DNA from 4 places in the Halomonas sp. OfavH-34-E genome. Region 2 is predicted to be linked to each of the others. Evidence: predicted binding sites of a transcription regulator. Region 2 holds the regulator's gene; each other region holds the start of a gene.
What was found. The regulator sigma-54, encoded in region 2, starts transcription at its own class of promoters, with help from an activator protein. The targets are predictions, from matches to a motif close to TGGCACNNNNNTTGCTNT.
Positions count from the first base shown of each region.

Region 1 (7,454 bases), on a different contig from region 2:
TGTCGCTGCAGTCATCGCCATGAATCCGATGCTCGACGGTCGGGCCTCATCGCTGCTCAAGCTCAAGGACGCAGGACTTGGCACCTTCCTGCGCATGACCGGGGTGGGACTCGCCGACCTTGCCAGGGGCTGCCTCGGCCGAGGGCCCCGGTACCTGCCACTGGCCGGCGAGCCGGGGACCCTGGCCGCGCTGTCCGCCCCGGACGCCCTGACGGGAATCCTGTCGTTTGTCGATGACGACTTCGACAATCGTATTGCGCCACGAGCCCTGCTGGCGCTCGGGCTCTACCGTCCGGTCACCCGGGCCCGCCAGGTTCACTGTCCGGTGCTGCTGCAACTTTGCCTGCGTGACAGCGTCGCGCCGATCGCCCCCGGCTACCGGCTGGCGGAAGCACTGGGATCACGGGCCACACTCAAGACCTACGACACCGGCCACTTCGAGATCTACGAGGGTGACTGGCGGGCGGCCTTCGCCGACGACCAGCGGGCATTTCTCGCCCAGGCGCTGGCGCAGTCGCCGGCGCCAGCGCCCACGGCCCACGCCACCGAGTCGCCTCAGCACACTCCAGACGAGACCGACCCGCCGCCCGCCCGGTAGCCTGGCTATACTGGCGACGACACCTGACTGGCCACGCCCGAGGGCATGCGAATGCGCCACTACCCCTGCCAACGCTGTGACAACCGCCTGTTCTTCGACAATACCCTCTGCCTGGTATGCCACTCCGAACTTGGCTGGTGCCCGGGTTGCCATGCCCTGGTGACGGTCGATCTCCAGCCCGATGGTCGCTACCGCTGCGTCGACGACACCTGCGCTACGCTGCTGGTCAAGTGCCACAACTATTCCGTGGAAGGGGTCTGCAACCGCATGATCACCATCGAGGAGGCCAACCGTGGCATGACGCTGTGTGACTGCTGTCGCCACAACCAGGCCATCCCAGACCTGTCGGTGCCCGGCCATCGTGAACGCTGGGCCAAGCTCGAGAGTGCCAAGCGCCGGCTTTTCTACACCCTCGACCTGCTGGGGCTACCCCACGAGGTAGATGGCCGCCGCGCCAACCCGCCGCTGGCCTTCGCCTTCCTCGCCGACGAAGTGGCGGCAGAAGGCGACTGGCACTCCAGCGACGAGGGCATGCCGGTGTTCACCGGTCACGCCGGCGGACTGATCACCATCAACGTCAAGGAAGCCGACGACGTCGAGCGCGAGCGCCTGCGTAACGACTTCAACGAGGCCCACCGCACCCTGATCGGCCACTTCCGCCACGAGATCGGACACTATTACTGGGAGTTGTTGATCAAGAACCGGGACGAGCCAGCCTGCATCGAGGTATTCGGTGACCACAACAACCCCAGCTACAGCGAAGCCCTCGATCGCCACTATCAGCAGGGACCACCGAATGACTGGCGCGGCCGCTTCGTGTCGGCCTACGCCACCATGCACCCCTGGGAGGACTTCGCCGAAACCTTCGGCTTCTACCTGGACATGGTCGCCATCCTCGATACCGCCGGACACTTCGGCATCACCCCCACCGGCTTCGACGAGGACCTCGAAGCGATGTTGACCACCTTTCGCCGCCTGAGTCTCGGCTTCAACGAGATGAACCGCGAGATGGGGCTGCTCGACCTGGTGCCGGAGGTGATCACCCCGACCATCGCCTGCAAGCTTTGCTATATCCACGATATGGTGCTGGCGGCGCGACGACAGCAGTAAGCCGCCCGTCTTCCCACCTAGCACCACCATGCGGCCCTCTTTCCAGAGGGGCCGCAATGCTTGGCAATATCCGGCTTGGCGAGATCCGGCTTGGCTAGGTTCAGCAGTGGCTCAGGGCAGGCGGGCCATGGGATACCTGGCCCGCCTGGCTTCACGCCTGGTCGCTGGCCGCCAGTAGCTCGCCATCGCCCAGGTCATCGAGGGTCGGGAAGTAGGTGCGGGCGATCGCCGTATGCAGCTCGGCAAAGCCCTGCTGCAGCACGTCGATAAAGTCGTGCAGGGCCTCGGGGGAGCGCACCAGGGCACGGACGTCGGCCTCGGCCACATCGGCCAGCACCAGCGTTGCCGTTGCCAGGGCGCGTTCGTGGCGAGGCAGCGAGCGCAGCGCGCGAATGCTGTCCTTGAGACTGCGCGACACCGAACGCGGGAACAGGGAGTCCTGCACCAGGAAACGCAGCACGTCGGTGGCCCTGACCCGACAGCGCACGTGCTGTCGATACATCTGGTAGGCCGTCAATGACTTGAGCACGCTCATCCACTGCAGGTGCTCGAACGGACGAATCTCGTCGCTGTCACGCTGCAGCAGGTTGGCCGAGCGCACATCGATGATGCGGGTGATCATGTCGGCCCGTTCGAGCTGGCGCCCGAGCATCATGAAGGTCCGTGACCCACCGTAGCTGAGGGTGCCCTCGATCAACCCGATCAACGTCTGACAGCCACGAATCACCAGCTTCAGAAAGCGCTCTCGGCGTCCCGGGCCGAGGCCCGCATCGGCGTGGGCACTGGCGGTCATGTAGAGCTGGTTGATTTCTTCCCAGACCTCCCGCGGTACCACGTCCCGCGTGGTGCGCAGATTCTCGCGGGCCTGGGCAAGGGCGGACAGGATCGAGCCGGAGTAGCGTCGGTCGGCACACAGGAACTGCACCACGTTGCGATCGTTGGGCTCGTCGTAGAGGGTCTCGAACACCTCGGCGCCCCCGGTGATATCGACCATCGCCGCCCATCCCAGCGGTTGGCGGTAGGGCATGTCCAGCATCAGGTGACTGGAGACGTTGATCAGCCGGGCGGTATCTTCGGCACGCTCGATGTAGCGGGCCATCCAGTACAGGTTTTCGGCGACTCTGGAAAGCATCAGCATGGTCTCAGTCCTCCCCCATCTCGACGATCCAGGTGTCCTTGCTGCCGCCCCCTTGGGACGAGTTGACCACCAGCGAGCCCTTGACCAGGGCCACACGGGTCAAGCCACCGGTGGTGACGTAGGCGCCGTCCTGGCCCGACAGGATGAAGGGACGCAAATCGACGTGGCGCGGCTCGGGCCGGCCATCGAACAGCGTGGGGGTGGTGGACAGGTTCAACATGGGCTGGGCCATGTAGTTGCGTGGGTTCTCCTGGATCAGCCTGGCGAAGGCATCACGCTCGGCCTGGGAGGCCTGGGGGCCCATCAGCATGCCGTAGCCGCCGGACTCGTTGGCGGGCTTTACCACCAGTTCATGCAGGTGCTCCAGCACATAGCGGCGGTCTTCCTCGAGCATGCACAGGTAGCTCGGCACATTGGGCAGCAGTGCCTCCTGATCCAGGTAGTACTTGATCAGTTTCGGCACGAAGGCGTAGACCACCTTGTCATCGGCGACACCGGCCCCCGGGGCGTTGGCCAGCGCCACCTTGCCGCTGCGCCAGGCCCGCATCAATCCGGGCACGCCCAGCACCGAGTCCTTGCGAAACGCCTCCGGGTCGAGGAAGGCGTCGTCGACGCGGCGGTAGATCACGTCCACACGGGTCAGCCCCTGGACGGTGCGCATGTAGACCACGTCGTCGTCATCGACCAGCAGATCCGGGCCCTGGACCAGTTGCACACCCATTTGCTGGGCCAGGTAGGCGTGCTCGTAGTAGGCCGAGTTGTAGATACCCGGGGTCAGCACCACCACCTGGGGATCGTCCCAATGGCGTGGCGACATGCCCGCCAGCATGTCGTAAAGCTGGGGCACATAGTCGTCCACCGGATGAATCTTGCCCGAGGCAAACAGCTCCGGCAGCACGCGCTTGGTCACGTTGCGATTCTCGAGCATGTAGGACACCCCGGACGGTATCCGCAGGTTGTCCTCCAGTACGTAGACGGTGCCGTCGCCACCACGCACCAGATCGGAGCCGCAGATATGCGCCCAGACCCCGTGGGGCGGATCGATCCCTACACACTGGGGGCGAAAGTTGACGGATTGCTCGAGCACCGCCGCCGGCAGCACGCCATCCTTGACGACCTTCTGGTCGTGGTACAGGTCGTCGATGAACAGGTTGAGCGCCTCGACCCGCTGCTTGAGGCCTGCCTCGGTGCGTCGCCACTCGTCGGCGGGGATGATGCGAGGCACGATGTCGAAAGGCCAGGCGCGGTCGATCATGCTGCCCTCGGAATACACCGTGAAGGTGATCCCCATGGTGCGAATGGCGATCTCTGCTGCGTTCTTGCGCTCTTCCAACTCGTCAGGGGCAAAGCCCGCGAGCACGTCACACAGCATCTTGGCCGCCTCCCGCGGCATCCCGGGCGTCGCCACCAGTTCGTCATAGAACCCTGCGCAGTCGTACTGCTGCCAATCCACATGGCTCATCGGCACACCCTCGATTGTTTTCGGCATCCGGCGACCCGACCACGACGATGGCACCCCCGCCTTCGACCGTACCGGGTCCCTCCTTGCTGTATAGCAAGCCCTGTACCAGACCGCCGAGAATAGGCCGCAGCGCCGAGCCTTCTCGCCGAATGGGCTGGCGCAATTGAGCAATTTGGACAAAAAGCGACCACTTGCTCCTGCCGAAAGTGCCCCACGAACCAGCAAGAAGGGGCAGCGAGCACCGATCTGGTGCAATCATGGCGCCCCCCGGCAAGCGCGGGCGGTAGCCCTCGGCAGCCCTTGCAGAAGCCGGTCGATGGCACCTGCTGCTGACGACGCCCACCTTTCGGGCTTGAGAGAAAGGCAGGAGTCGGGTACATCTTGTCGCCACGGTTCGGGGGGGATATCGTCACCTTCTGCAACATTCGCCGACACCCAGGAGCCTCCTCGCTTCCCATGCCTGCCTCTTCTCGTTCCGCACTCCCTGGCTCGTGCGCACCGCTGTCCTGCCCTGCTCAAGACAGCGGCGCCAGGCGGTGCCGTCTGGCCAGCCTTGTCAGGGGTGGCACGGCGGGATCCGGCAGATGATCTATCGACTTCGCCACACCACGCGCTACCACTACAGCGAGATCGTGACACTCAGCGAGAACGAGGCCTGCCTGATACCCCGTGAGATGGCCTACCAGCAGGTTGCCTGGGCGCAATTGTCGATCTCGCCGGGCGAGTCGCTACGCCAGAGCCGACAGGACGCCTTCGGCAACCATATCGCGCTGTTCGCGGTCGACACCCCCCATACCCAGCTCGAGGTCACGCTGGAGGCGCAGGTCATGACCTCGCCTCGCGCCACACCGCCGCAGGCCATCATTAGCTGGGAGCGGTGTCGAGAGCTGTTGGCAGACCGCCACCAGCCAGGTTTCCGCGAAGCACAGCCGTTTCTTGAAAACTCCGCCTATATCGAGCGCCGCCCGCTGCTCGCCGCCTGGGCCGAAGACTGTTTTCCCGCTGGTGGCGATCTGGTGGACTGCGTGGAGCGCTTGAACCGTCGCATCCATGAGGAATTCCGCTACGACAGCGAGTTCAGCGACATGGAGACGACACCGTCCCAGGTGCTCCAGCATCGCCGTGGGGTGTGTCAGGACTTCGCTCACCTGGCCATCGCCACCCTGCGCTCGGTGGGTCTGGCCGCGCGCTACGTCAGCGGCTATCTCGAGACTCGACCGCCTCCAGGACAGCCTCGACTGATGGGCGCCGACGCCTCCCACGCCTGGTTCTCCGTGCTAATACCCGGCTGGGGCTGGCTCGACTTCGACCCCACCAACGGTGTGCGCGCCGGCGAACGACACCTGTTGCTTGGCTGGGGCCGCGACTACGAGGACGTGGCGCCGCTCAAGGGCGTGGTGACCGGTGGTGGGCGCCAGCGCCTCGAGGTGGAAGTGGACGTTGTTCCCGCCGGGGAAGTCGCGGCCACCTGCCCGACCTCCGCCAGCCCTGGCGATCACCCGGCAGCGCCGATATCCGGCTGATTCGCTGTCCTTTATATTGCGCAGGCTCTGCCCGGCCTTGCCCTGCCCACCGTGTTCCAGGAGAGATTCCATGCAGGACCTGTTGATCTGGATTGCCACCGGCTTCGGCCTGGGCTATTCCCCCTGGGCGCCGGGGACGGTCGGCTCCCTGATCGGACTGCCGGTCGCCTGGTGGCTGTTCCGGCTGCCGCTCGGCACGCGCCTGGCCGTTACCCTGACGCTCCTCGTGCTGGCCGTTCCCGTCTGCCACTTCGCTTCGCTGTGGCTGGGCGGCGGCGACCTGCCCCAGATCGTGCTCGACGAATGGGTGGCCCTGCCCATCGCGGTGCTGGCCTTCTCGCGCTACCGACGGCGCATCATCCTGCCGCTGGGCTATCTACTGTTTCGCCTGTTCGATATCTCCAAGCTGTCCCCGGTACGCGAGATCGAAGGTATTGGCGGGGGACTCGGCATCGTCGCCGACGACGCGATGGCTGCTCTGTACGCCGCCCTCACCCTGATACTGCTGGTGCGCCTGACCCGCCGCTACTGGCAACGAGACCCCGAGCAGTCCTCATAAGCCAATAGCGGCCTGCCAATGCCGGGCGGCGCTTCCTATATCCACAGCCCTGACACAAAAAAACCGCCCTCGACGGGCGGCCAAACGGGACAGGGATCTATCGAAACAGTGACCGGGGGACCTCGTGCCCGGCCTCTGACGTCCAGTGCAGCAGATGTTGCACTGGCGTCACTCACTCAGCCTCGGTTATTCAGGAATCAGCACGCTGTCCACCACGTGGATCACCCCATTGCTGGCCTTGATGTCGGACTCCACCACGGCGGCATTGCCTACGCTTGCCGAGCCTTCCTGGGCGTCGATGGCCATGTCGGTTCCCTGCAGGGTGGTCACCTCGTATGACTCCTCCAGTGACACTTCTCCTTCCACCATGTGGTAGGAAACGACCTCGACCAGACGTCGGTGGGAGGCCTTGTCGTCGCTCATCCACTCATCGAGCTGTCCTGGCTGCAGGGTACCGAAGGCTTCGTTCGTTGGAGCAAAGAGCGTATAGGTTTGATCTCCCTGTAGCGGCTCGTCGAGGCCAGCCTTCTCGACAGCATCAAGCAATGTCGAGAAACGTCCGTCGGCCTGGGCGACTTCGAGCAGATTGCGTGAGGGATCCTGCTGTTGCTGCTGATCCGCTTCGGCCACCCCGCCAGCGAGCAGCGCTACGCCGAGCACGCAGCTCGGCAGGAACGACGTTGCGGCAGACATTGCTTTTTTCATGCTCTCGCCTCCTTGCGGTGATTGCTCCGAGATGTCGCGTCGCCACTGCACGCCTCCCGGGAACCTCTCTGTCGGGGCTGTTCAACCAGGACGACGCAATTCATGTACAAAAACTAGATCAAGAACAAGTAATGTACAAGAAAAAGTTTTACGACAGCTTTCGCCACTCTGATCATCAAAGCGTCATCTTTTGACGTCATGATATGGGCGCTGCTCGGAAAGACGGTAATGACGGCGAAATGCCGATACGCTTCCGGCGACAGAAAACCTATACAATACTTGCATATCAAGCCTGGCGATGAGAACCTTTCGTACCGTTGAGGCTCGGCCAGGAGGGCCATGCGCAGCCTCGCTTCCAC
Region 1 is NZ_JAMXRY010000003.1:117,930-125,383, reverse strand. Features, by position in the region: gene NH448_RS02490 (alpha/beta fold hydrolase) at 1-598, shown strand, start outside; gene NH448_RS02485 (putative zinc-binding metallopeptidase) at 650-1,708, shown strand; gene NH448_RS02480 (alpha-E domain-containing protein) at 1,860-2,846, opposite strand; gene NH448_RS02475 (circularly permuted type 2 ATP-grasp protein) at 2,851-4,308, opposite strand; gene NH448_RS02470 (transglutaminase family protein) at 4,893-5,831, shown strand; gene NH448_RS02465 (phosphatidylglycerophosphatase A) at 5,902-6,390, shown strand; gene NH448_RS02460 (fasciclin domain-containing protein) at 6,577-7,095, opposite strand.
Region 1: NH448_RS02475 (circularly permuted type 2 ATP-grasp protein) is a predicted target of sigma-54. The motif match lies at 4,399-4,416, and genes of this name have one in related genera.

Region 2 (7,454 bases):
GCCTCTTCCGGCACCAGCAGCACGAACACCAGATCGACGGGCTCACCATCGATGGCATCGAAGTCGACAGGTTCCGCGAGTTTGAGGAAGCCGGAGATGGGCGCCTTGCAGTGGGGGTTGCGGGCATGGGGAATGGCGACGCCATTGCCTATGCCGGTACTGCCCAGGCGCTCACGTCCGATCAGCCGACTGAAGACCTCCTGGCTGTCCAGGCTCGGGGTGTTCTGCGCAATGAAGGTGCTGAAAAACTCCAGCACCCTCTTCTTGCTGCCTCCCGGGACATCGAACAATGTGCGCTCGGGAGGGAGAATGGCTTCCAATGTCATGAGAGTCAGCGAATTCCGGCGCCTTGGGCGCGGGCTTGGGATTTTTCCTTGTGCTTGACCAGCTGGCGGTCCAGCTTGTCGGCAAGGGCGTCGATAGCAGCATACATGTCGCCGTCCTGCGCTTCGGCATGCAGGTCGGCACCGGCGGCGTGAAGGGTGCAGGCGGCCAGCTGGCGTTCCTTTTCCACCGAGAGGGTCACCTGGACGTTGGTGATGTTGTCGTAGTGGCGCTCCACACGGGTGAGCTTCTCTTGTACGTAGTCACGCAGGGGATCGGTCAATTCGACGTGGTGGCCGGTGATGTTGACTTGCATGACAGGCTCCTTGCTCTTTCGGGTGGTGGCTTGATTGTAACCCTTTTTCCGATCCTGCAAACCCCCTCGACGCTACGCAGAAAGACGCAGATGTCATGCGAAATTTCAAGTGCTTGCGCTTTCCCGATAACTAGGCTAGCGACGCCGCAGCGCAAGGCCTCAGCGCAGTCGCTTGCGCTCGCTGGAAGACGGAATATTCATGGCTTCCCGGTACTTTGCCACGGTGCGTCTGGCGACATTGACGCCGTCTTCCGCCAGCAATTCCACCAGTTTGCTGTCCGACAGAGGTTTGCGGGCAGGTTCCTTTTGAATCAACGATTTGATCATGGCGCGGATGGCGGTACTGGAATGGGCGTCGCCATCCTGGCCGACCTGGCTCGAGAAAAAATACTTCAACTCGAACACGCCGCGAGGCGTGTGCACGAACTTCTGGGTGGTCACGCGGGAGATGGTGGACTCGTGCATCTCCACCTTGTCTGCGATATCGGCCAGCACCAACGGTTTCATGGCCGCTTCTCCCTGCTCGAGGAAGTCGATCTGACGCACCATGATTTCCCGGCCGACCTTCAGCAAGGTGTCGTTGCGGCTGGACAGACTTTTGATCAGCCAGCGCGCCTCCTGCAGGTGGTCCTTGAGGAACTGGTTGTCCTGGCTCTTGTCCGCGCGCCGAATCAGCGCAGCGTAGTCGGGCTGGATGCGCAGTCGGGGCATTGCATCCGGGTTGAGTTCAACGCGCCAGCCCTCTTCGGTGTGGCGTACCACCAGGTCGGGTATGACGTAGTCGTTATCGCTGTCACCGAACTGGCTGCCGGGACGTGGGTCGAGGCTCCGGATCAGCTCGATGACGCTGTCGAGTTGGTCGTCATCGAGTCCTAGTCGGCGCTTCAGCAGACGTCGGTCGCCGCTGGCCAGCGCCTCGAGAAACTGTCTTACCAGTCGTCCGGCCTGGGGCAGCAGGACGGTATCGCGAGGCAGGCTATCCAGTTGCAGCATCAGACACTCGCGCAGGTCGCGGGCGAACACTCCGGTCGGTTCGAACTGTTGCAGCCGAACCAGCACCGCCTCCACCTCCGCGAGGGGAGGGGGGCGACGACCGTCTTGCTCGAGCCCCTGGGCAATGTCATCCAGTGTCTGCTCGAGATAGCCGTCGGCGTTGACCGCGTCGAGCAGGCTCTCGGCGATCAGGCGCTCCTGGTCGCTGACGTCGAGCATCGCCAGTTGCCAGCTCAGGTGGCTGTGCAGTGACTGGGAGCTTGCCTGGCGCTCGAAATCCGGCGCCTCGCCACTGCCGGCGGGGGTGGTGCCCAGGTCCTGGTAGGTGTCGGACCAGTCGCTGTCCACACTGAGTTCCGAGGGAATCTGATCCGCCCAGTCATCTTCCACGGCTTCCCTGGTCTGCTGTTCGCCGAACTCGTCCTCGAGTTCGAGCATGGGGTTGGCCTCCAGCGCCTGCTGGACCTCCTGGCGCAGGTCCAGGGTCGAAAGCTGCAGCAGGCCGATCGCCTGTTGCAGTTGCGGGGTCATGGTCAGCTGGGTACCAATGCGCAGCTGCAGTGACGCCTTGAGGGCCATGGGTCGGGATCCACCAGTGTTGTCGAAAGGCTTTACCCTAACGACGAGTCATCAGACATGCAAGCATCTTGCCAAGTTGGTGTTTTTTGACCTGTGGGAGGGAGTGTAAAGGTCGATGTGGAACAACTTGGTAGGGGGGAGGTGCTTCTTTCGAGGGAGGCCCTGTGTGCAAGGTGAGGCCGACCCTTTCAGGGCCGGCGGTTGGATGCTGATGCTGGCAAGTGTTGCGGCCGCTTGATGCGACTGCGACTGCGACTGCGGCTGTCGGGCGGCCCTGCGGTCTAGAGGCGGAAGTTCTCGCCCAGGTAGACCTCCTTGACGCGCTGGTTGGCGAGGATGGACTCGGCGCTGCCCTCGGCGATGATCTGTCCGTCGCCGACGATGTAGGCACGATCGCAGATATCGAGGGTCTCGCGCACGTTGTGATCGGTGATCAGGACGCCGATATCGCGGGCCTTGAGTTGACGAATGATGGACTTGATCTCGCCCACCGAGATCGGGTCGACCCCGGCGAAGGGTTCATCGAGCAGGATAAAGGCCGGCTCGGTGGCCAGGGCGCGAGCGATCTCGACCCGGCGCCGCTCCCCGCCGGACAGGCTCATGCCGGGGTTGTCACGAATATGGCTGACGTGGAAATCCTCGAGGAGTTGCTCGAGACGTGCTTCTCGGCCCTCGCGGTCGAGGTCCTTGCGGGTCTCGAGGATCGCCATGATGTTGTCGGCCACCGACAGCTTGCGAAAGATCGAAGCCTCCTGAGGCAGGTAGCCGATACCGGCCAGCGCGCGCTGGTGCATGGCCGCGCGGCTCAGGTCCCGATCATCGATGCTGATGCTGCCGGCGTCGGCTCTGACCAGGCCGACGATCATGTAGAAGGAGGTGGTCTTGCCGGCCCCGTTGGGGCCCAGCAGACCGACGATGCTGCCCTGCTCGATCGACAGGCTGATGTCCTGGACGACGCGACGCTTCTTGTAGCTCTTGGCCAGATGGCGAGCGTGGAGAGTCTTCATCAGTTTCCTTGGCTTTCCGGCTCGAGGGTCATGCGAATGCGCTGCTCGCCCTGGACGCCCTGGGCGCTGGAGCGGGCCTGGACCACGCGGCGATCGAGGAAGTACTCCAGATAGGCACCGTCGAAGGTGTCATTGGCCTTGTGCAGCTCAGCCTGGTCGATCAGCTCCATGCGGCGTTCGGCCACGTGGTAGATCACCTTGCGGCCCCAGCCCTTGACCACCGGTTCTTCCGGGGATGGCTTCTGCTCGAGGTAGGCGCGGGAGCCGGTCGCGGTCGCCAGTGACAGTTGTCCCTGGTCGTTGCGCTGGATCTCGACGCGTTCGCCGGTGAGGATCATGCTGCCTTGCACAATGCGCACGTCGCCGGTATAGACCGCGGTACCGGCGCGATCATCGAGATCCAGCTGGTCGGCCTCCACCTGAATCGGTGCGCTGCGATCACTTTCCAGCGCCAGGACACTGCTGCCGGTGGCGCCGGCGGCCAGGCCAAGGGCCAGGGCAAGCAGGAGGGCGGGACTTGGACGCATCATGGAAGGGGCTCCTTATTGAGGCTCTGGCGGATGATGACCGGTGACATTGTCGGTCAGGCGAGCGGTATTGTCATGGATCCAGGCGTCGAAGCGCTCCCCTTGCATCTGTTGAGGGGGTTGGCGTAGGACGGCTGGCGTTTCGCTCCAGACATGGCCACTGTCGCTGTCGTAGACCAATACCTCGGTATCAAGCTGCCAACGCTCCGCGGGGGCCTCGAGATGGGCGTCGCCCGACAGGGTCAGGGGGTTGCCGTCCGGACCCAGTTCACCGTTGTCGGCGTCGGCGATCCACTCTCGGCCGCTGTCGTCGATCAGCGCAAGGTCCGGCTGGTCCACCCGGGTGACGTCGTCGAGCGGTGTGTGCACAAGGCGTGGCGTATCGATGCGCTGATGGGGGGTGCCCTGGGCATCGAAGCGGGTCAGGCGGGCATCCACCAGGTAGTAGTCGGGCTCGCCGGCCTTGTCATTGGGTACCAGGTCGGGGACGTTGCTCTCGCGGGGGTCGAGCAACGTCAGGCCGCCACCGAGTACCAGCAGCAGGATGACCAGCCAGAAGCGAAAGCCTGGACGCAGTGCGCTCAGTTTCATGTCAGCGGTCCGTTGCTCAGGTAGCTGTCGATGATATCGTCGAGGCGGCCCTGGGCCATCAGCAGGGTGTCGGTGATCTCGCGCACCGCGCCATGTCCGCCGGCAACCTGGGTGACCCAGTCGGCGTGCTGACGAAGGTAGCAGGGGGCGCCTGGCACGGTGATGCCGACCGCACTGCGATGGATGCAGGGCAGATCCGGCAGGTCATCGCCGCAGTAGGCGACCTGGTCGAGGGTCAGGCCCAGCGAATCGCACAGCGATTCAAGGGCGGGCAGCTTGCGCTCGACCCCTTGCTGTACGTGCTCGATGCCGAGTGCTCTGGCTCTCTGGGTGACCATGGGGGAGCTGCGCCCGGTGATCAGGGCCACCTGGATGCCGGCGCGCTTGGCCAGCTTGAGGCCGTGGCCATCCAGGGTGTTGAACGCCTTCAACTCGGAGCCGTCGGCGTGGAAGTACAGTCGACCATCGGTCAGTACGCCGTCCACGTCCAGCGCCAGCAGCTTGATGTGGCGCAGGCGCTCCACCAGTTCCGGCGCGAGGGAGGCGAGAAGCTCGTGAGACATGACGGCGTTCCTTGTAAAGGGATAAATGAGGCTCAGATGACACCGGCGGCCAGCAGGTCGTGCATATGCAGTGCACCGACTGGGCGCTGCTCGTCATCGACCACCGCCAGGGCGGTGATCCGGCCTTCCTCCATCAGCTTGACCGCTTCCGCCGCCAGGGTGGCGGGGCCGATGCGTCGCCCGGGGGTAGTCATCACGTCATCCACGGTAAGCGAGCTGAAGTCCTGATGGCGATCCAGGGTACGGCGCAGGTCGCCGTCGGTATAGACCCCGGCCAGGGTGCCGTCGGGGGACACCACGCAGGTAAAGCCGAGTCCCTGACGGGTGATCTCGAGCAGGGCGTCGCGCAGCGGCGAGCCCGACGGTACCGAGGGCAGCCGGTCGCCGGTATGCATCAGGTCGGCCACGGTCAACAGCAGTCGCTTGCCCAGGCTGCCGCCCGGGTGGGACAGGGCGAAATCCTCGGCGGTGAAGCCGCGGGTCTCGAGCAGCGCCACCGCCAGGGCGTCGCCCAGCGCCAGCGCTGCGGTGGTCGAAGAGGTCGGGGCCAGGTCCAGTGGGCAGGCCTCGCGCTCGACCCCGGCGTATAGATGGGCTTCGGCGTGGCGGGCCAGGGTCGACTGTGCTCGGCCGGTCATGCTGATCAGTGGAATGCCCATGCGCTTGAGCAGCGGCAGCAGGGCAGTGACCTCGGCGGTTTCGCCGGAGTTGGACAGTGCCAGGACGACGTCGCCGGGCGTGATCATGCCCAGGTCACCATGACTGGCTTCGCCGGGATGGACAAAGAAGGCCGGCGTGCCGGTGCTGGCCAGGGTGGCGGCGATCTTGCCGCCGACATGTCCCGACTTGCCCATGCCGGTGACGACCACCCGGCCGCGGCAGGCCAGCAGCAGTTGGCAGGCACGGTCGAAGTCGCCGTCGAGACGCCCGATCAGGGCGTCGATGGCGTCACGTTCCAGCTCCAGGGTGCGTCGTGCGATATCGCGGACGCTCAGGGTCGGCGTCTGCGCCGAGGAGGGGTGTTTGCTCATGGCCATGATTGTTGCCGTTTACTGCCGTTGTCACAAGGGGCCTGCCGCGACCGAAAGGCCGAGCCAGGTCAGATAAAGCGCATAGGTGCAGGCCAGCAGCGCGCCGATCCAGCGCCCCAGGCGCCCTCGGCGTTGCCACAGCAGCAGCGCCGCCAGCAGCAGCGTCAGGCCAAGCATTACCGGAAAGTCGCGGCCGGCGGCTGCGGGATCGGTGGCTCCCGGCGCCAGCAGCGCCGGTACCGGCAGTACCGCCAGCATATTGAACAGGTTGGAGCCGATGACGTTGCCGATGGCCAGATCGTGGTGGCGCTTCAGCGCGCTGGCCACGCAGGCGGCGAGTTCCGGCAGGCTGGTGCCGATGGCGACGACGGTCAGACCGATCACCAGCTCGCTTACGCCAAAGGTGCGTGCCAGCTCAGTGGCGCCCCAGACCAGGGCGCGGGAGCTTACGATCATCACCGCCAGGGTCAGCACCAGCCAGCCGATGGCCTTGCCCAGTGCCATGCCGGGAATGTCGTCGGCCATCTCCTGTTCGGCCTCGTCGGCGCGAAACAGCCACCACAGGCTGAATACCAGCAGCGCGATCAGCAGGGCCGCGTCGAGGCGATCGAGGCTGCCATCGGCCAGGGCGTAGCCGGCGAGGCCGGTGGCGCCCAACAGCAGTGGCAGCTCGCGGCGCACGATGGTGAAGCGTACCGGGATCGGCACCACCAGCGCAGTCACGCCCAGTACCAGCGCGATGTTGGCGATATTGGAGCCCAGCGCATTGCCGGTGGCCAGGTCGGGGGCGCCATCCAGCGAGGCCATCACCGAGACCACGATTTCCGGGGCAGAGGTGCCGATGGAGACGATGGTCATGCCGACCAGCATGATACTCATGCCGGCGCGGTAGGCGGTGGCGGCGGCGGCGCCGACAAAGCGATCCGCGCTCCAGAGCAGGCCCACCAGGCCCAGGGCGACGACGACAGACGGTAACAGCATGGAGAACGACTTGGTTGCAGAAAGGGCGCCCATTGAACCCTTAGATAAACCTGCGCGCAAGCGCGCAACCGGGGCACTGGCATGCTGCATTTGAGTTAAGATACGATGTTCGAAAACCGAGCGCGGCTCAAGGCGCTCTATTCTCAAGGTTCGGGCTCAGGTCTGGCCAGGCGTCGAATCCGAGGATTCGGGGCGGGCGTCCGGTCTGAACCGCCGGTTCACGGTGATACTGACTCTATAGGGACTGCGATGACGGCTTCCTCCTTGGTGGAGGTGGAGAATCTGCATTTCACGCGCGGCGACAGGGATATCTTTCGCGGCGTGGATCTCTCCATACCCCGCGGCAAGATCACGGCCATCATGGGGCCAAGTGGCACCGGGAAGACTACCCTGCTGAAACTGATCGGGGGGCAGCTCAACCCCAGTGGCGGACGCGTCCTGATCGATGGTCAGGACGTCCATCGCCTGTCGCGCAAGGATCTGTTCCAGATGCGTCGGCGCATGGGCATGCTGTTCCAGAGTGGCGCGCTGTTTTCCGATCT
Region 2 is NZ_JAMXRY010000001.1:83,349-90,802, reverse strand. Features, by position in the region: gene ptsN (PTS IIA-like nitrogen regulatory protein PtsN) at 1-326, opposite strand, end outside; gene raiA (ribosome-associated translation inhibitor RaiA) at 332-640, opposite strand; gene NH448_RS00435 (RNA polymerase factor sigma-54) at 800-2,212, opposite strand; gene lptB (LPS export ABC transporter ATP-binding protein) at 2,494-3,219, opposite strand; gene lptA (lipopolysaccharide transport periplasmic protein LptA) at 3,219-3,749, opposite strand; gene lptC (LPS export ABC transporter periplasmic protein LptC) at 3,762-4,337, opposite strand; gene NH448_RS00415 (HAD hydrolase family protein) at 4,334-4,900, opposite strand; gene NH448_RS00410 (KpsF/GutQ family sugar-phosphate isomerase) at 4,933-5,931, opposite strand; gene NH448_RS00405 (calcium/sodium antiporter) at 5,962-6,912, opposite strand; gene NH448_RS00400 (ATP-binding cassette domain-containing protein) at 7,162-7,454, shown strand, end outside.

Region 3 (7,454 bases), on a different contig from region 2:
CGGGGTCGAGGATACCGACCATCACGTGGCGTAGCTGGACCTGGCCGCTTTCGACGAAGGGCCGGCTCTGCTGCCACAGGCGGGTGCAGTAGGGGCAGTTGGGATCGGTGAACACATAGACGATGCGCTCGGCGTCGGGATCGCCGTCGGCGATCCAGGCGCTGTCCTCAAGGCTCTGCCAGGTGGTCTCGTCCTGGGGGCCGCGTACCAGGCGCTCCAGCGGCGCCTCCGACAGATTGTTGGCGTCGGCATCGATCAGATTGCCGACGATGGCGTGCTCGCCATCCTCGGTGACGAAGATGGTCATCGGCTGTCCGCGATGGCTGGCGGCGAAGCCGCTGAGTCCACCCGGCGCGTCGAATTCACCGTGCACCTCAAGACCTTCCTCTTCCAGCGCTTCGATGGGGGCGGGGTGGTCCTCTGCCTCGACGCTGGACAGTGGCATCAGGCCGAAGGCCACCGCCGCCAGGGTCATGAAGGAACGCTGATGGCGGGGCAGGTCGGGGAGGCGGGGCAGTCGGGGGCGGCGGGGCATGTCGTTACTCTCCGGCATCTTGTAGGACGAATCCCGCGACAAGCGAGAATCACTCGCACTAGGACAGCAGCAAACGCCATCGGTTCGACCGCTGACGTCGCCGGGCAGTGAAAGCGCCAGGGCCGCGCTGTTGTGTGATACACCGAGCGCGCGGTGGCTTATCTGTCGGTGCGCACCAGCCACAGTGAACGATAGGGGGCCAGGGTGTCGACGGGCCGCCAGGCGCCTCCTTCCAGCAGGTCCTGCCAGCCGGACTGGTCGAGGCCGTCCAGTACCAGTGGCTGAGGCCGATCGGTGACGTTGTGAATGGCCAACAGTCGACGGCCATCGTCCAGGGGGCCGCGCTGTATCGCCAGCAGTTCCGGTGGTGTGGGGATGACCGTCTGGGCCGCATCGGGGTGGAAGCAGGGTTCCCTGCGACGGATCTCGAGGCGTCGGGTGAGGGCGAAGAACACCTCGCGGGTCGGCGTGTGACGGCTGTCCAGCAGAGGTTCCAGCTCCTGGCGGTCCCAGCGCTTGCGATTGATCGAACGCAGGCGCCCGCTGCGTTCGACCCCGTCGTGGTCGTTCTGGGTGGCGGTCAGGCAGTGCAGGTAGACGCCGGGGATACCCTTCAGCACCAGCATCAGGTGCTGGCTCAACAGGAAGCGCTCGACCTGCCACGGGTCGGGGCCGCGCCGGGTGCCGCTCATGGCGTCGAACCAGGTGATATTGAGCTCGTAGGGGCTGTCGCTGCCGTCGGCCTGCCGGCGCATGCTGACGAAGCCACCGAAGCGCTGCATCAAGGAGACCAGGGCGTCGATCTCGTGGCCTTCCAGCCAGCCTTCCAGCGGGCGCACGCCAATGCCATCGTGGCTGGCGGTGAAGTTCAGATAGCTGCAGCCGGCGGGGAGCTCGGGCAGGCTGTCGAGCCAGCGCGCCAGGGTGCCGGCCTCGCCACTGGTCAAGGTGTGCAGCAACAGAGGTGGCAGCGGAAACTGGTAGACCAGATGGGCCTCGTCGGGCGGCGTGTCCTGTCGCTCAAGGCCGAAGTAGCTGATGTTCTCGGCGTGGGGCACATTGGTCTCGGTGATGATCAGGGTGCCGGGGGCGACGTGGTCGACCACCGCCCGCAACAGCCGCACCACCGCGTGGGTCTCGGGAAGGTGGATACAGCGGGTGCCGGGGCGTTTCCACAGGAAGGCGACGGCGTCCAGACGGACGATGCGGGCGCCCTGCTGCAGGTAGAACAGCAGGATGCCGACGAATTCGATCAAGACGTCGGGGTTGGCGAAGTTGAGGTCGATCTGGTCCTCGGAGAAGGTCGCCCACAGGTGGCGAACGCCACGGCGGGTGCTGACGGGGACCAGCAGCGGTGAGCTGCGCGGACGCACCACCTCGCTGAGATCGGTATCGGGGTCCATCTCGATGAAGTAGTCGCGCCCGGGCAGGTTGCCGCCGAGATAGTCGGCGAACCACAGCGATTCCCGCGAGACATGGTTGAGCACCAGGTCCACCATCAGATCATGGTGGCTGGCCAGGCGCCGGATATCGCGCCAGTCGCCCAGTTTCGGGTCGACCTCGCGATAGTGGATCACCGAGAAGCCGTCGTCGCTGCTCCAGGGGAAGAAGGGCAGCACATGGACACCGCTGAAGACGGTCTTCAGGCGCTTGCTCAGGAACTCATCGAGTACCGCCAGGGGGGGCTTGTCGGCATCCAGCAGCGAGTCGCCATAGACGATCAGCCACTGGTCCTGCTCGCTCCACAGCGTCTGGCGTGCACCATGACGGTGCCTCAACCCGGCCCCCTGCGCTTCGATCAGGCGCAGCAGACGGCGCAGGACCTCTTCGCTGCGTGCACCATAGAGAGGCGCGAGCAGCTCTGCGGCACGCTGGCGAAAGTCGTCGGGTTCCAGGGGGGAGAGGTGGCTTGCCATGGTGTCCTCCGCAGGCGTGGGGGCGCCTTGCCCCGTGAGCGCTCGCCATTTCATTGACGGCTAGAAAGAAAGTATCAAGCACAGGGCGTGCCAACTCAGCTGAAATCGCGGATGACCTGGGCCATTGCGCTGGGCGGGGCAGGCCTCAGCCGTTACACTATGGCGACATATTTTTCCTGCCGGACTGTCCGCTATGCATTGCCCCTTCTGTGGCGCCCAAGAGACCCGAGTGACTGACTCCCGGCTGGTCGCCGAAGGTGATCAGGTGCGCCGACGGCGGCAGTGTGCTGGCTGCGGTGAGCGCTTCACCACCTACGAGACCGCTGAACTTATCATGCCACGGATCATCAAGGCCGATGGCTCGCGGGAGGTGTTCGACGAGATCAAGCTGCGGGCCGGCATGCTGCGGGCGCTGGAAAAACGCCCCGTCAGCGCCGAGTCGATCGAGGCGGCGGTGGAACGTATCCGCCAGAACCTGCGCGCACGGGGCGAGCGCGAGGTCCAGGCGCGGGTGGTCGGTGAAGAGGTGATGAATGCCCTGAAGCGCCTCGATCAGGTGGCCTATATCCGCTTTGCTTCAGTCTATCGACGGTTTCAGGATATCGACGAATTTCGCGCCGAGATCGACCGCCTGGCCCAGGAGCCGAGTTTCTCGCCCGACACCGGGGAGAGCACATGAATCCGACGGACATCACGGCAGGCCAGGATGAAGCCTGGATGGCCAGGGCATTGAAGCTGGCCGAACGCGGTCGCTACACCACCATGCCCAATCCGAGGGTCGGTTGCGTACTGGTCAAGCACGGCAAGCATCTGGCCGACGGCTACCATCAGCGCGCCGGGGAGCCCCACGCCGAGGTCCATGCACTCGAGGCTGCCGGTGAGCACGCCCGAGGCGCCACCGCTTACGTGACGCTGGAACCCTGCTCTCACCAGGGGCGCACAGGGCCTTGCTGCGATGCCTTGATCAAGGCCGGTGTCGCCAGGGTGGTGGTAGCCATGCAGGATCCCAATCCTCAGGTGGCGGGACGCGGTATCGCACGCCTGCGTGACGCCGGGGTCGAGGTAAGGCTCGGTTGCCTCGAGGCGGACGCCCAGGTATTGAACGCCGGCTTCGTGTCGCGCATGACCCGGGGGCGTCCACGGGTCAGCCTCAAGCTCGCCATGAGCCTCGACGGCCGTACCGCCATGGCCTCCGGCGAGTCCCAGTGGATCACCGGTGCCGAGGCTCGGCGTGACGTCCAGCGGCTGCGGGCTCAGAGCTGCGCCATCCTCACCGGGGTGGATTCGATCATCTTCGACAACTCGCGGCTGACGGTGCGTGCCGATCAGCTCGGGCTCGATGACGCCGAAGTCATCGCCCGACGCCAGCCGCTTAGGGTCGTGGTGGACTCGCGCCTGCGCATGCCGCTGGCCGCGGCCTGCCTGAGCGAGCCAGGGGAGACGCTGGTGGTCTGCGTCGAGGGCAGCGAATCCCCTCGCAGAGACGCGCTGATGCGCTCCGGCGCGCGGGTGCTGGAGATGCCTGCAGGCGACGACGGCCGCGTCGATCTTGGCGCGCTGCTCAAGTGGCTCGGTGACGAGGGCGGCTGCAACGAGCTGTTGGTGGAGACCGGCGCGACCCTGGCAGGTGCCTTGATGGATGCCTGTCTGGTGGACGAGTTGCGTCTTTACATGGCGCCGACCCTGCTCGGCTCCGACGCGCGCGGGCTGATGGCGTTGTCGGGCATCGAACGCATGGCCGAGCAGCGGCCTCTGGAAATTCTCGATATCCGTGCCCTCGGCAAGGACTGGCGTATTCTGGCGCGCCCGGCGCTGGCCGCCTGCGCCGAGCACTGACCCGACGAAAGTCACCGGGGCCCGGGATCGTAGTAGCGGGGCTTCATATAAGCGGCGCCCGACGCGGAGTCGCAGTGGCCGATCTTGATATAAGCGGCGCCCGACGCCCTGTCTGGTCTTTGTCTTTGACTGGCGCCCGACGCCGCGCCACGGTACCCTGACGCGGTTTCTGGCCGCCGTCGCGAGTGGCCATTTTAGATCCAGGGAGCATACATGTCGCAGTCTTCCAGCGGGGGCCTGGCCCCTATTGCCGAACTCGTCGAGGATATCCGCCAGGGCCGTATGGTGATCCTGATGGACGACGAGGATCGGGAAAACGAAGGTGACATCATCATGGCCGCCGAGAAGGTCGAGGCCTGGCACATCAACTTCATGGCGGTTCACGCCCGTGGTCTGATCTGCATGCCGATGACCCGGGAGCGCTGCGAACAGCTCAAGCTGCCGCTGATGGTGCAGGACAATGGCTCCGGTTTCGGTACCAAGTTCACCCTGTCCATCGAGGCCGCCGAAGGCGTCAGCACCGGCATCTCCGCTGCTGACCGCGCACGCACGGTGCAGGCCGCCAGCGCGCGCAATGCCAAGGCAGAAGACATCGTCCAGCCCGGCCACATCTTTCCGCTGATGGCCGAGCCCGGCGGCGTGCTCAGGCGCGCCGGCCACACCGAGGCGGCCTGCGATCTGGCCGCCCTGGCCGGTTGTGATCCCAGCGGTGTGATCTGCGAGATCATGAACGACGATGGCAGCATGGCCCGACGTCCTGAGCTCGAGCGCTTCGCCGAGACCCACGGGATCAAGATGGGCACCATCGCCGACCTGATCCACTACCGGATCCACAACGAGCAGACGGTAGAAGAGGTCGAGCGACTGCCGGTGACCACCGCCTACGGTGAGCTGACCGCCCACGTCTTTCTCGACCGCACCCACAAGGTGCACCACCTGGCGCTGGTGAAGGGCTCGCCGAGTCCGGACAGCGTGACCACGGTGCGGGTGCATCTGGCCAACGAGATGCGTGACCTGATGTGCCTGGTCAAGGGCGAGGACGCCTCCTGGCGCGCCCACCAGGCGCTGGAAGAGGTGGCGCGGGCCGAGCAGGGTGTCTTCGTGCTGCTCGATGACATGCGTCCGCATCAGGACCTCAACGATATGCTGCAGGTGTTCCTGGAGCGCCGCCGCACCGCTCGCGGCAGCGAGTCCGACGGCGCCGGCAACTACCTGACCATCGGAACCGGCTCCCAGATCCTGCGCGAGCTCGGTGTCGGCAGGATGCGTCTGCTGAGCTCACCGTGGAAGTTCTCCGCGCTGTCGGGTTTTGATCTCGAGGTGGTGGACATCGTCTCGCCAGCTGATATCAGCGGTTGATTCACGCCGGGCGAGGCAGTAATGCTGGCGTCCGGTGTTTCGGTTTTTACCAGGGGACAGGCCCTTTGACAGGGTCACCCCGACTACCGGCCCCAGGCCGGTACATTCAGGAAGATTCAAGATGCAACCTATTTCCCAAGTCGAAGGCAGCTTCGTCGACGTCCAGGGCCGCTACGTGATCGTCGTGGGCCGCTTCAATCACCATGTGGTAGATAGCCTGGTCGAGGGCGCGGTGGACAGCCTGGTGCGCCACGGGGTGGACATGGAGATGATCGACATCGTCCACGTCCCGGGCGCCTGGGAACTGCCGCTGGCGGTCAAGCGTGTGCTCGCGGTGGCGCGTCCCGACGCCGTGGTCGCGCTCGGCGCGGTCATTCGCGGCGGTACCCCGCACTTCGAGCACGTGGCCGGCGAGTGCAATTCCGCGCTGTCGCGGCTGCAGCTGGAGTTCGATACCCCGGTGGCCAACGGTGTGCTGACGGTCAACTCCATCGAGCAGGCCATCGAGCGGGCCGGCACCAAGGCCGGTAACAAGGGCGTCGAAGCCGCCATGGCTGCCATGGAGATGGTGTCGCTGCTGCGTCATTTTGGTGACGATGCCGAGGAGACCCCCGCATGAGCCGCGAACAGCGTGCGCCCAGCAAGGCCCAGCAGTCTCGCCGTGCGGCTCGCGAGCTGGCGGTGCAGGGACTTTATCAGTGGCAGATGACGGACAAGTCCATCACCGCGGTCGAGGCCGAATTTCGCAGCCAGGTGCCCGATGACGACCTGGAGGTGCACGAGAACTGGCTCAAGGTCATGGAAATTGCCGATCTGGCGCTGTTCCATGAGCTGCTGCATAACGTTGCACGCTACCGCAAGGAGCTCGACGCCTCGATCTCGCCGCTGCTGGACCGCCGCCTCGAGGACATCGATCCGATCGAGCTGGCGATCCTGCGCCTTGGGGCCTATGAGCTGTCCAAGCGTCTGGAGGTCCCTTATCGGGCGGTGATCAACGAAGGGGTCGAGCTGGCCAAGTCCTTTGGCGCCACCGATGGCCACAAGTACATCAACAGCATTCTCGACAAGCTGGCCATCAAGCTCAGAAGCGCCGAGGTCAGTGCCCGTCGCCGCTGAAGGTCGCGCCTGATGTACGGAGAATTCGAACTCATCGAGCGCTGGCTGGCGCCCACGACGGGCGAGCCCGGCAAGGCCTCCGGCGTCTCGCTCGGGGTGGGTGACGATGCCTGCCTGATGCGCCCTGCGCCAGGGCACGAACTGGTGGTCAGCGTCGACACCTCGGTGGAAGGCCAGCATTTTCCCGAAGACGCACCGCCGCAGGCGCTGGGGCATCGCGCCCTGGCGGTGAGCCTGAGTGATCTGGCCGCCATGGGCGCGCAGCCGCGCTGGTGTCTGATGGCGCTGACGTTGCCCGAGGTGGAAGAGCAGTGGGTGGCAAAGTTTGCCCAGGGCTTCCATGCTGTGTGCGACGAGGCGGACATGACCCTGGTCGGGGGCGACGTCACCCGGGGCCAACGCGCCGTCAGCGTCACCGTGATGGGTGAGGTACCCACGGGCGAGGCGCTGCGTCGCGACGGCGCCCGCGCCGGCGACGTGCTGGCGGTCACCGGTGCGCTGGGTGGCGGCGCCGGGGGGCTGGCGGCCTGGTACGAGGGTCAGCGAGATCTTGAGTCACCGCTGCTTGCCCGCTACCTGTTGCCCCAGGCGCGCTGGCAGGCAGGTCTGGCGCTGCGGGGACTGGCCAGCGCGGCCATCGACGTCTCCGACGGCTTGCTTGCCGACCTTGGTCACCTGCTGAAAGCCAGCGG
Region 3 is NZ_JAMXRY010000044.1:9,355-16,808, forward strand. Features, by position in the region: gene dsbG (thiol:disulfide interchange protein DsbG) at 1-535, opposite strand, end outside; gene NH448_RS17300 (sugar phosphorylase) at 694-2,451, opposite strand; gene nrdR (transcriptional regulator NrdR) at 2,645-3,130, shown strand; gene ribD (bifunctional diaminohydroxyphosphoribosylaminopyrimidine deaminase/5-amino-6-(5-phosphoribosylamino)uracil reductase RibD) at 3,127-4,287, shown strand; gene ribBA (bifunctional 3,4-dihydroxy-2-butanone-4-phosphate synthase/GTP cyclohydrolase II) at 4,501-5,646, shown strand; gene ribE (6,7-dimethyl-8-ribityllumazine synthase) at 5,768-6,265, shown strand; gene nusB (transcription antitermination factor NusB) at 6,262-6,762, shown strand; gene thiL (thiamine-phosphate kinase) at 6,775-7,454, shown strand, end outside.
Region 3: NH448_RS17300 (sugar phosphorylase) is a predicted target of sigma-54. The motif match lies at 2,527-2,544, and genes of this name have one in related genera.

Region 4 (7,454 bases), on a different contig from region 2:
CCCAGAGACCTGGAGCAGCGCCTGCAGAGCAACCACGAACTGTTTCGCAGCTTCGGCATGGTGGCGACCCCGGGCATCGTCTATCGCAACGATGGCAAGCTCGAGATGAGCCAAGGCCTGCCGAGCGAAGAACTGTTCCATACCATCATGGGGCCGGAGCCCGACTGACAGGGTTGATCAAGGCGCTGGCCTTCTGTGCCAGCCCGTTGCCGGCTTTATACGAAAAGTCGACGAGCGATGGTTAGACAAGGCAAAAATCGGTGAGAAAGCGCAGTTTACGTGGTGTAAATGAGCATTTTGACCTGATTTTTAACGCCGTATTACCGAGCGCAGACACTTTTCGTCAAAGCCTTAGACATCCCCCGCGTTATCGGCCTCTACCGCGCTATATAGCTGTTCGGGCAGGTCCGGCAAGGCCGCCCGCACACGGTTCCAGCTCGGGATAAAGGGCTTCTCCCTGGGGTTGTCGAGAAAGGCGTTACCGGCCTCGATCAGATTGGCGGCAAACAACTCCACCGCCTGCTCCTCGGCGTGACGGTCCAGGCTCAACCCGTTCATGGTGGCGTCGTGGTCGTAGGCCTCGATCAGATCGAGGGCCAGGCGATAGTAGGTGGCCTTGAGGGTACGAAAGCCTTCCGACGAGAACCCCACACCCTGGGTGGCCAGCTTGCGATAGAGCGCCTTGGCAATATCCAGGCTCATGCGGTTGAGCCCGGTGGCCGCGTCATCGGCGGACACCGGTTGATGCTTGTGGTCGTAGACGTCGGCGATATCCACCTGACACAGCCGATTGGTGGAGTGGTCGCGGTGGACCTCGGACAGCACCCCGATCTCCAGCCCCCAGTCGGCGGGGATACGGATGTTGTCCAGCACCTCGGTACGCATCGAGAACTCCCCCGACAGCGGGTAGCGATAGCTGTCCAGGTAGTCCAGGTAAGGCAAGGGCCCGTGCATGATCTTTAGCGCCCGCAGCAGCGGGGTCACCATCAGCCGGGAGACCCGGCCGTTGAGCTTGCCCTCGGCGATACGCGGGTAGTAGCCCTTGCAGAAGGCGTAGTTGAAGCGTGGGTGGGCCACCGGATACATCAGCCGTGCCAGCAGGCCGCGGTCGTAGGTCAGGATATCGCAGTCATGCAGCCCCACCGCGGCGGTGCGCCCGGATGCCTGCACATAGCCCGCACAGAACCACACATTGCGGCCCTTGCCCGGCTGCTGTGGCGCCAGGCCTTCCTCGGCCAGCTGCGCGTCCAGCGCGCTCAGGCGCGGGCCGTCATTCCACAGGATGCGATGGTGCTGGGGCAGGCGCGAAAAGAACTCGCGTGCCCGCAGAAACTGGTCCCGGTCGGCACGATCGAGGCCGATCACGATCTCCGACAGATAGCTCGCCTGGGCCAGCGACTCGACGATGGCGTCCAGCGCCGGTCCTTCCAGCTCCGAGTACAATGACGGCAGGATCAGCCCGAGCGGGCGCTGGCGGCCGAAGCGCTCCAGATCCGCCTCCAGGTCTTCGACCTTGCGCCGGGTCAGGTTGTGAAAGTCGGTGATGATGCCGTTCTGGTGGAAATCGCTCATGCCTCACCCTCCTCGCCCAGCTTGTGATGATCCTTGTCGTCGGCGCCGCCGGCATCGGTGCTGCCGGCCTCAGCGCTGCTGGCAGGCTCCGCCGCGTCCTGCTCTCCCCAGAAGTGCGCAACCCCCTCGGCCCAGCCCCAGGGGCCCAGCGCCTCGCTGCGATACAAGCGCGGCTGGCACGGGGACACGTCGAGGCCATGGCGGGCACGAATCACCACCGCCGCATCGGTGGCCTCGAGCATGGCGACATCGTTGGGGCCATCGCCCAGCGACAGGGTCTCGGGGCGTCGGCCCTTGAGCGCCTCGAAGCGGGCGCACAGCCATTGCACCGCCTGGCCCTTGTCGGTGTCGCCGAGCACGTGCCAGAAGCGCCCGCCCCTCGTCATGCGCAGGCCGTCACTGGCCAGGCCCTCGCGAAAGCGCTGCAGCAGCGCTTCGTCGTCTTCCCACAACAGCGGCTCGCTGCCCTCGCGCAGGCGTGCCAGGCGAGCCTCCTGTTCATCCAGACCGGTGAAGGCCACCACGTCCTCCAGCGCCATCTCGCTCATGGTCAGAAAGCGCGCGGACAGCCGCTCACGCCAGATCGCCACCCGCCGGCGAATCAGCCCGATATCCACCCCGAGGGTGCGGATCACCAGGCCATCCGGGCCCGGCTGTCCCTCACGTCGGGCGTGACACCAGCTGGGGGGCAGCGCAATCACCGCGCCGTTCTCGGCGATAAAGGGGCGATCGGCGAGGCCGAGCTGCTGGCGCAGCCCGAGCAGTTCACTGCGGGTCTTGCTGGTCACCGGGATCGCCGCAACGCCGGCCTCACGCAGGGCATCGAGCCAGGGCTCGGCGGGCTTCCAGCCGTAGTCATGGTGGTCGAGCAGCGAGCCATCCAGGTCGGTGAACAGCAGCCTGGGCCCGTCGAAGGCACCGATTCGGGGAGTCGTGCTGGCGTGCATGGTGGGACCTTCGCATCAAAAGTGTTCACCGAGATACAAAGCAAGGGCTGCGCCATCGCTGAGAAGAGCAACGGGAAAACAAGCAGATGAAGGGAATGTAGACGTCAGCGCAACGAGGCCCCGTCAGGTCCGGGGCGGACGCGGCCGTGCCCGGTGCAGGATAAGGCACCACAATGGTGCATCGACAGCCGACGCCCCGCTGCAAGCACACAGCCCCAGAACGACGACACCCCCGAGAGCGGAGCTCTCGGGGGTGTCTTTGGTGGCCTGAGCGGCGGGTCACCCCGCCGGGCACTCAGCCGTAGACCGGCAGACGGGTGCAGACTTCTTCCACCTTGGCCTTGACCTCGGCCTCGATGGCCTCGGTGGACTCGCCCTTGGCCATGACGTCGAGGATGTCGCAGATCCAGCCAGCCAGATCACCGCACTCGCTCTCGCCGAAACCACGGGTGGTGACCGCCGGGGTGCCGATACGCAGGCCAGAGGTCACGAAGGGGCTCTGCGGATCACCGGGCACGGCGTTCTTGTTGACGGTGATGTGGGCACGACCCAGGGCCGCGTCCGCGTCCTTGCCGGTCAGGCCCTGCTTGATCAGCGACAGCAGGAAGAGGTGATCCTCGGTGCCGCCGGAGACCACGTCGTAGCCACGCTCGATAAATACCTTGGCCATGGTCTGGGCGTTCTTGACCACCTGCTGCTGGTAGGTCTTGAACTCGGGCGCCATGGCCTCCTTGAAGCAGATCGCCTTGGCCGCGATGACGTGCTCGAGCGGGCCGCCCTGGCCACCGGGGAAGACCGCAGACTGCAGCTTCTTCTCGATGTCGGCGTCGTTCTCGGCGGACAGGATCAGGCCACCACGGGGACCGCGCAGGGTCTTATGGGTGGTGGTGGTGACCACATGGGCGTGGGGCAGCGGATTCGGGTAGACACCGGCGGCAACCAGGCCGGCCACGTGGGCCATGTCCACCAGCAGGAAGGCACCCACCTCGTCGGCGATCTCGCGGAAGCGTGCCCAGTCGATGATCTGGGAGTAGGCGGAGAAACCGGCGATGATCATCTTCGGCTGGTGCTCGCGGGCCAGGCGGGCCACCTCGTCGTAGTCGATGCGGCCGGACTCGTCGATGCCGTACTGCACGGCATTGTAGTGCTTGCCGGAGAAGTTCGGGCGGGCGCCGTGGGTCAGGTGACCGCCGGCGTCGAGGCTCATGCCCAGCACGGTGTCACCGGGCTTGACCAGGGCCTGGAAGACCGCGCCGTTGGCCTGGGAGCCTGAGTGCGGCTGGACGTTGGCGTAGCTCGCGCCAAACAGCTCCTTGGCATAGTCGATGGCCAACTGCTCGACCACGTCGACGTACTCGCAGCCACCGTAGTAACGCTTGCCGGGATAGCCTTCCGCGTACTTGTTGGTCAGCTGGCTACCCTGGGCTTCCATCACCCGGGGGCTGGCGTAGTTTTCGGAGGCAATCAGCTCGATGTGAGCCTCCTGACGGGCGACTTCCTTCTGCATCGCATCGAACAGGGCATCATCGAAACCGGCAATCTGCATATCACGGCTGAACATCGGCGGCATAACCTCGCAGCGGGGGATTCAAGGGGCAATCGCGAAAAGCGGGCCGCCATCATAGCGCAGCCCATGACCGCTTTCACATGAAAGACCGTCATGGGCTGCTGCATGATTTCTCATCTTGGCTTCAGTCAGACTGAAGCGTGGCCCACCGGGCGCTCTTTTCCAGGCTCAGCCCGAAACGCCGGCGGGCGCCACGACCCTTCGGCCAAGCCCTAGTCCATCGTGACTTCCATGGACAACGCCTGGGGCAGCCCCAGCGGGTCCTGGGCCAGCTTCTGGAGCTGTCGGCTGGGTGGCAGGCTGAGGTCGATTGACATCTCGCTGGCCTCACCGGCCATCATCTGCACCAGCCCCGTGAGCACCGCGCCGATCTGCGGTCCCATCATGATGCCGAAGCCTTCGGACTGGGTCCTGAGCTGTTCGAGCAGGGCGTCTTCGGACACCCCCTGGGTCGCTGCCACCACCGGTGCGATACGCCCGAACACGCCCAGATCGCTGAGACTGAGCGAGACGTCGCCGCCCTGGGTGTCCAGCTCGGTCCAGTCCTCGAGGCCGGCAAAGTAGGCCGCAGGGTCCTGGCCCTTGGGCAGGTTTACCGGCAGGTCACTGTCGAAGCCGAGGCGGAAGGCATCGGCTGCGGTCATCTCGAAACGGCTGGCCACCTGGCCATTGGCACCGCTGGCCTCCCAGGTACCGTCCATGTCGGCGTCCAGGGTGAGCTGTCCGGAGCCATCGGTCAGCACGTTGCTGACCAGACGTAGCTGGGTGCGCTCGTCCACCGGCGCCAGCTCGATCATCCTGGCCAGATCCACCGTCAGGTTGTCCATGCGCCCGCTGTACTCGCCGTCGTTCATGTCGCCGTCGGCCACCAGATGCTCAAGGCTTGCCACCAGGCGATCGGTGGCGATCTCCAGGTCCTCGAGCTCGAGGGCGTCCACCGTGGGCGCGTCGCTCGCAAGCCCCTTGAGGCCGGTCAGACTGAGTGACGGCAGCGAGAAGGTTCCGGCCCCGAGCTCCTCGAAGTTGTCGCTGGAGCCGCTCATCCCGGTCAGCGTCAGGCTGCCGATGGCATCGGCGCTGACGTCGCTGGCGCCCAGGCTCTGGATCTCGATGCGTCCGGGATAGTCGCCCCAGGGAAGGTCAGCCCCCACCTTGCCCTGGCGCTGATCCATCACCAGTCCTTCCAGGCTAATCCCGGCCAGCGGGTTGTCTTCATCCCAGGGCAGATCACGCAGATCGAGCACAGGCTGGCCGGGCTCCTCGAACACCAGCCGCTCAAGCAGCATGCTGGCGCCCCGGTCGACCAGCTCGATGTCCTCGAGCACCACTTCTTCCGGCGCGTCGTAGTCGCCCTCGACCAGGTAGCGCGCGATGGTCAGGCGTTCGCCGCTGTCGCCGGTCAGGGTCAGGTTCTCGGCACTGGTGGTGCTGCCGAGCAGCTCATCGGATACCTCGCCGATCTCGAGGGTACCTTCACGCTCCAGGGCCGCACGCAGGTCAGCCTCGAGACGTTCGGCGTCGGCCTGGGCGACGCTCGCCCCCAGAGAAAGCAGCGCCACGAAAGGGACGGCGTGGCGGGAAGACAGACGGCACTTCATGAACTTTCACCTCCGGTGTGAAAATAGAACCTGGCAAACGCCAACGATCTTTGCCGATACGGCAGTTGTGTCAGCCTTCACTGTAGCGCCTGAACGAACCCGTCGACAGGCCTTCAGCAGTGTTGACAGGACATCGGTCACTCAATCCAGCGGCAGGCGCGCCGACAACCGCCGACTCACCTCCTCGATCACCGCCAGGCGCGCCCGACGCTTGTCGTTGGCGTCGATCAGCACCCACTCGCCGCCAGGGGCATGAGTTTCCGCGAACATCTCGTCGATGGCCTGCTGGTAGTCGTCCCAGCGCTCGCGGTTGCGCCAATCCTCGTCGGTGAGCTTGTGCCGCTTGTGAGGAGTCTCGGCCCGGGCTTCGAAACGCTCGAGCTGCTCGTCCTTGTCGATGGCCAGGAACAGCTTGACCAGCACGGTGCCGTGCTCGAGCAGGCGCGCCTCGAACTGGCGAATCTCTTCAAAGCCGCGTCGCCAGTCCCGCTCATCGGCGAGGCCTTCGACCCGTTCCACCAGCACCCGGCCATACCAGGAGCGGTCGAAGATCGCCACCCGGCCATCGCGGGGCAGACGATGCCAGAAGCGCCACTGCCACGGGTGCAGGCGCTCCTCCTCGGTGGGCGCAGCGATCTGATGCACACGGTACTGACGTGCATCCATCGCCGAGGTCAGGCGATGGATGCCGCCGCCCTTGCCGGCAGCGTCATGGCCCTCGAACACCACCACCAACGGCACTCCCTGGCGCGCGGCACTGCGCGCCAGCTGGGCCAGCCTGGCCTGGGCGTCGGCCAGGCGCTCGCTGTAGTCGCGCTTCTTGAGTCGGGGGGGCGGGTCGTCATGCTCGAGGGCGTCGAGCCGAGGGGGAGCGATGGCATTCAGTGGGGGAGTCTCGGGGCGCTCGAGGGCCGGGACAGGGCTTGCCATGACCTTCTCGAGGACTTCGGCCACCTGGGGCAGCAGGTCGTTGCCGGGGCTCGCGTCGAGCTCGATCCAGGGACTGTGGCGACAGTGGGTGCGCGCACGCAGGTCGCGGGCAAGCTCATCGAGCAGGCCATGCTGGGCGTGGCGGCGCCACTTTTCGTCGGTGACCTGCCAGCGACTGGCCGGGTCGGCGGCCCAGGCCTCGAGTCGTTGTCGCTGGGTGTCTGCATCGATCTGCAGCCACAGCTTGACCAGGCGAACTCCGTCGGCGGCAAGCTCCGCCTCGAACTGACGCATCTGTTCGATGCGGTCATTGTAGGCGCCCTCACCCAAGGCGCGGGAGGCCCGCGCCAGCACCGCATCGCCGACCCAGCCATGGACGAACACCCCGAGCCGGCCACGCCCTGGAAGACGCCGCCAGAATCGCCACCAGTAAGGTCGTCGGCGCTCCTCGTCGCCGGGCACCAGGGCGTGCACCTCGGTCAACCGGTTCTCCAGCCAGTGGTTGAGCAGGTTGATCAGCTCGCCCTTGCCGGTGGCGGCGTGGCCGGCCACCAGCACTACCACTGCCCGATCCGCTCGCTGGGCCAATTCCAGCTGGGCCGACAGCAGGCGAAACCGCTGACACTCCTCGGCGGACATGGTCTTGCCGGAGGCGCTCTTGCGAGAGGCGTTGCTGGTTGAGCCCCGCTTCTTTCCCTTTGCCACCTTGGTCCTGGTCATCGTCGCTCCTTCATGACGCACTTCCCTGTTCATAAGGCGCTTCGCTTCGCATAAGGCGCATCGCTTTGCATGAGGCGCATCGCTTTGCATGAGGCGCTTCGCGTTTCGTGAGGCGATTCA
Region 4 is NZ_JAMXRY010000044.1:1,800-9,253, reverse strand. Features, by position in the region: gene dsbG (thiol:disulfide interchange protein DsbG) at 1-168, shown strand, start outside; gene NH448_RS17290 (glycosyl transferase) at 352-1,572, opposite strand; gene NH448_RS17285 (HAD-IIB family hydrolase) at 1,569-2,519, opposite strand; gene glyA (serine hydroxymethyltransferase) at 2,815-4,080, opposite strand; gene NH448_RS17275 (hypothetical protein) at 4,299-5,684, opposite strand; gene NH448_RS17270 (polyphosphate:AMP phosphotransferase) at 5,826-7,334, opposite strand.
Region 4: NH448_RS17285 (HAD-IIB family hydrolase) is a predicted target of sigma-54. The motif match lies at 2,557-2,574, and genes of this name have one in related genera.